Regions from separate parts of the Ruegeria sp. CDSB117 genome, predicted to be linked through region 2. Evidence: riboswitches for the same ligand, from Rfam matches in the RefSeq annotation. Region 2 holds a riboswitch; the other holds the start of a gene.
What was found. A riboswitch is a leader RNA that binds a small molecule or an ion and turns the genes downstream of it on or off. The one in region 2 is predicted to bind thiamine pyrophosphate.
Positions count from the first base shown of each region.

Region 1: it holds a riboswitch for thiamine pyrophosphate, as region 2 does, so the genes downstream of both, thiD (bifunctional hydroxymethylpyrimidine kinase/phosphomethylpyrimidine kinase) here and thiB (thiamine ABC transporter substrate binding subunit) in region 2, are expected to answer to the same signal.

Region 1 covers NZ_JBXWOS010000006.1:123,039-125,427, reverse strand. Annotated here, with positions in the region: gene dnaJ (molecular chaperone DnaJ) at 1-1,142, shown strand, start outside; TPP riboswitch at 1,272-1,377, shown strand; gene thiD (bifunctional hydroxymethylpyrimidine kinase/phosphomethylpyrimidine kinase) at 1,423-2,226, shown strand; gene AC2FJC_RS09065 (FAD-dependent oxidoreductase) at 2,223-2,389, shown strand, end outside.
Region 2 covers NZ_JBXWOS010000005.1:203,306-205,694, reverse strand. Annotated here, with positions in the region: gene AC2FJC_RS08415 (thiamine/thiamine pyrophosphate ABC transporter permease ThiP) at 1-62, opposite strand, end outside; gene thiB (thiamine ABC transporter substrate binding subunit) at 38-1,018, opposite strand; TPP riboswitch at 1,052-1,157, opposite strand; gene AC2FJC_RS08405 (ArsB/NhaD family transporter) at 1,295-2,389, opposite strand, start outside.

The DNA of each region.
Region 1 (2,389 bases), on a different contig from region 2:
ACTACTATGATGTGCTCGGCGTGTCCAAGGGCGCATCAGCGGACGAGATCAAGAAGGGCTTTCGCACGAAAGCCAAGGAATTGCATCCCGACCGCAACAAGGACAACCCGGATTCCGAGGCTCAGTTCAAAGAAGCGAACGAAGCTTACGACGTCTTGCGCGATGCCGAAAAAAAGGCCGCGTATGACCGTTTTGGTCATGCCGCGTTTGAAAACGGTATGGGCGGCGGTGGCCGTCCCGGCGGCGGATTTGGCGGACAGGGCGATTTCTCCAGTGCCTTCTCGGACGTGTTCGATGACCTGTTCGGCGATTTTATGGGTGGTCAGCGCGGTGCTACCGGGGGTGGTCGACGGGCCGCGCGCGGGTCAGACCTGCGTTACAACCTGCGTGTAAGCTTGGAAGAAGCATTCTCTGGCCTGCAAAAGACGATCAACGTGCCTGCTGCCGTGGCCTGCTCGGCCTGTGACGGCTCGGGTGCGGAAGGCGGGGTTGAGCCCACAACCTGCCCGACCTGTTCGGGCATGGGAAAAGTGCGGGCGCAACAGGGCTTTTTCACAGTTGAACGGTCGTGTCCGACTTGTTCGGGTCTGGGTCAAATTATCAAGAACCCCTGTAAATCATGCGGCGGCGCCGGGCGCGTCGAAAAAGAACGCGCGCTGTCGGTCAACATTCCAGCTGGTGTCGAAACCGGCACACGCATCCGTCTTGCGGGCGAAGGTGAGGCCGGGATGCGCGGTGGTCCTCCGGGCGACCTGTATATTTTTGTCGAAGTTTCGGACCACAAGCTGTTCGAGCGCGACAGCGTAAACCTGTATTGCCGCGTTCCGGTCAGCATGGCTAAGGCAGCGCTGGGCGGTTCGATCGAAGTGCCCACCATCGACGGTGGCCGTGGTCGCGTGCAAATTCCGGCTGGCAGTCAGTCAGGACGTCAGATGCGCTTGCGCAGCAAAGGCATGCCCGCCCTTCGCGGCGGTGGCGTTGGCGATATGTTCATCGAACTGGCCGTCGAAACCCCGGTCAATCTGACCAGCCGTCAAAAAGAGCTTCTGCGTGAGTTCGACGATCTGGGCGAAGATAACCATCCGGAATCAAAAAGCTTTTTCTCGTCAGTCAAGTCATTTTGGGACGGTATGAAGGGCTGAACCTGCACACCTGAACATCAAACAGAAGCCGGTCCGTTGAGGCCGGCTTTTGCATTTCATAAGTCCAGTTTGACCGTAATCTGCACCAAAATTGGCCCTTGATTCCCCCACCATCCCCTGAGAGTGTCGCCCCAACCGTTGGGGTGCCCTGTTTGGGGGCTGAGAGGCGTGAACGCGCTAACCCATCGAACCTGATCCGGGCAATACCGGCGTAGGGAACGGTCTTATAGTGCTTAGACGTTTTCCATGCCCGTTGCCCATTTTGAACTGGAGCAACGACATGGCACCCATTGCCTTAACAATCGCAGGATCTGACAGCGGCGGAGGGGCTGGAATTCAGGCTGACCTCAAGGCGATGTCCGCGCTTGGCGTTTACGGGGCCAGCGTGATTACCGCAGTGACGGCGCAGAATACTCGCGCAGTTACGGCGGTGCATGGCATCCCTCTGGACGTAATTGTAGCCCAGATCGAGGCTGTTCTGACCGACCTGGATGTTGGTGCGATCAAGATCGGAATGCTGGCGACCCCTCAGATCATCCGACGTGTCGCAGACAGTATCGCCGAATTTGATGGGCCGGTAGTTTTGGATCCGGTCATGATCGCGAAATCCGGCGATGCCTTGCTGGCAGAAGAGGCGGTGCAAACCCTGCGCGACGTATTGTTGCCACGCGCGACGGTGTTAACGCCAAACCTGCCCGAAGCAGCCTGCCTGCTGGGCTCTGAGTCTGCGGACAGCCTCGAACAGATGATCGCACAAGGGCAAGATCTGTGTGCACTTGGCGCTGGTGCGGTTCTGATGAAGGGCGGTCACGGCAAGGGTGACATCTGCCATGACATATTGATCTCACATTCGGGCGTGATTGCTCAGTTTCAAGCGCCGCGCCGACAGACCCGCAACACCCACGGAACCGGCTGCACCCTGTCCTCATCCATAGCGGCCGGGTTGGCTAAGGGCCTTTCGCTGCCCCAGGCCGTGGCGCAAGCACATGACTATCTGCAGGGCGCTATCGCTCAGGCCGATGCTTTGAACATCGGGCAAGGTCACGGGCCTGTTCATCACTTCCATCAGGTTTGGCCAGCGTGACCGTCTGGTCGATCATAGGCGCAGGTGTGGCCGGGTTGGCCGTTGCATCCGAACTTGTCGCGCGCGGGGCCAAGGTTCAGGTGTTTGATCCAGGCGGTGCACCGGGGCCGCATGGCTGCTCCTGGTGGGCGGGCGGAATGTTGGCACCTTGGTGCGAGTATGA
Region 2 (2,389 bases):
GCGACCAGGGCCGCCGCACCGATACCGGGCCATGGGCTTACTGGCTGAGCGCGTTCTGCCATTCTGCCAGGGCCTGATCCCGCACCGCGGCGGCTTCATCGGGAGAGAACAGAAGCGACTTTTCCGGCACTGTCAAAGTGTCGAACCCTTTCGGCAAACCTTCTGCCGGGGTTACGGCCGGATACATCCAATTGGTTGTTGGAATGATCTGCTGGAACGCGTCTGAGACCATGAACTGCAAAAACTGATCCGCCAGATCGGCCTGATCTGTTGCAGCCAGCTTTGCAGCGACTTCGACCTGCAAGTAATTGCCTTCGTCGAAAGCTGACGCGGCTTTGCTGCCGTCATCCTCGGCGATCAGGTGATAGGCCGGAGATGTTGTGTAGCTGAGAACCATGTCCGACTCGCCCTCAAGGAACAGGCCGTATGCCTCGGACCAACCCTTGGTAACGGTCACGATGTTGTCGGAAAGACCAGCCCAGATTTCGGGTGCTTCGTCACCATAAGCCGCTTTGACCCACATCAGCAGGCCCAGACCGGGCGTGGACGAGCGAGGGTCCTGGATGATGATCTTGGTGTTGCTGTCCGCCAGTTCCCGGAAGTTTGCAGGCGCTGTCGCATCCGCTTTGTGAACGAAGGCGAAGTAGCCCCAGTCATACGGTGTGAACGTGTCATCGGTCCATTCGATCGGCAGCGCGAAGTCGGCAGAGACGGAATTGGGCGCAAACAGGCCGGTTTCCCGGGCCGCCGCAATCAGGTTGGTATCCAGCCCAAGCACGACGTCGGCGTCAGAGTTTTCACCCTCAAGCCGGACACGCGACAACAGCGCGGCACCATCTTCGACACCAACAAGGTTCAACTCGCAGTCGCAGACCGCTTCAAAAGCTTCTTTGACCTGCGGGCCGGGGCCCCAGTCGGATACAAAGCTGTCATAGGTGTAAACGGTAAGCTGAGGCTTGTCGGCGGCAATAGCCGTAGTTGCACTCAGAAGTCCCGCAGCAATTAGCAGATGTTTCATGTCATCCTCCATTGCGGCGAGAGGGCAAGGATGGATGAAACCGAAACCCTTCCCTCCGCCGGTTCTAGCCGGTTCAGGTTCTACGGGTTCGCTTGATAAGCATCTCAGCGCGGCAGGCCGTGCTCCCCGAGGTGAGGCCGTCACTAGGGGGGATTGGCTAGAAAGACAACCAAATTCGGTGCCTCAGCGCGGTGCGTGTCGCATGCGGGCAAGTAAACCTGTCCGGAGTCGGACGCCCTTTGAACCTGTAATACGTTTGGTTCAAAGGGCCATAGGTCAGAAGTAACACAGCCAAATATAGACGTTCGCGATCATCAGGGTGAGGATCATGATCGGGAATGCAATTTTGGCGAAGGCGATGAAGCCGATGGGCTGCTTGGCCTTTTCCGCAAAAGCAGCCACCGTAAGGTTGGCGCTTGCCCCCAACAGAGTACCGTTGCCGCCCAGACAGGCGCCAAGCGCCAGCGACCACCACAAGGGTTCAATCGCGTCTTCGCCGCCAAATGTATCCGCGGTGGATTCGATCAGAGGGATCATCGTTGCCACAAACGGGATGTTGTCCAGAATGGCCGACAGGATGCCAGAGGCCCAGAAGATGAAGAACGCGGTCCACATCATGTCGCCTTGGGTCAGCTCCAACACTTTTTCACCGAAGAACGCCAAGAGGCCAACATGTTCAACACCGGCGACAATGACGAACAGCCCGCCGAAGAAAAAGATCGTGACCCATTCAACTTCACCAAAGATGTGGTGAACCGACTCTGACTGTTCTTCACCGCTTTGATGGCCATAAGCCAGCAGCATCAACAGGCCTGCACCGGCCAACGCTGACGTACCGGGCTGAATGCCGTAGCTGTGCCCCAGCGTGAACCCCAGCAAAACCAGAGCCAATACGGCCAGAGACTTGATCATCAAGACAACATCAGTAACCGCTTCGGATTCGTTGAACCCCATAATCCGATCGCTGGCCGATTTCGGAATGCGGGCCAGCTCCTTGCGGTTCATAAGGTAAATAATGCCGGTCAGGACAACCAGACATATGGCCGAGATAGGCGCCAGGTTCACCACGAAATCGTTGAAGCTAAGTCCTGCGGCCGAGCCAATGATGATGTTGGGCGGGTCACCGATCAGCGTCGCTGTTCCGCCCACGTTCGAGGCCAGGATCTCGGCGACAAAGAACGGGAACACACGCGTTTCCAGGGCTTCAGTGATCAGCAGTGTAATCGGGGCGATCAGCAAAACGGTCGTCACGTTGTCCAGCAGGGCCGAGAACACCGCCGTAATCAGCGTCAGCATGATCAGGATGCCGGTTGGGTTGGCTTTCACCGCTTTTGCAGCCTTGATCGCCACGTATTGGAACAATCCGCATTT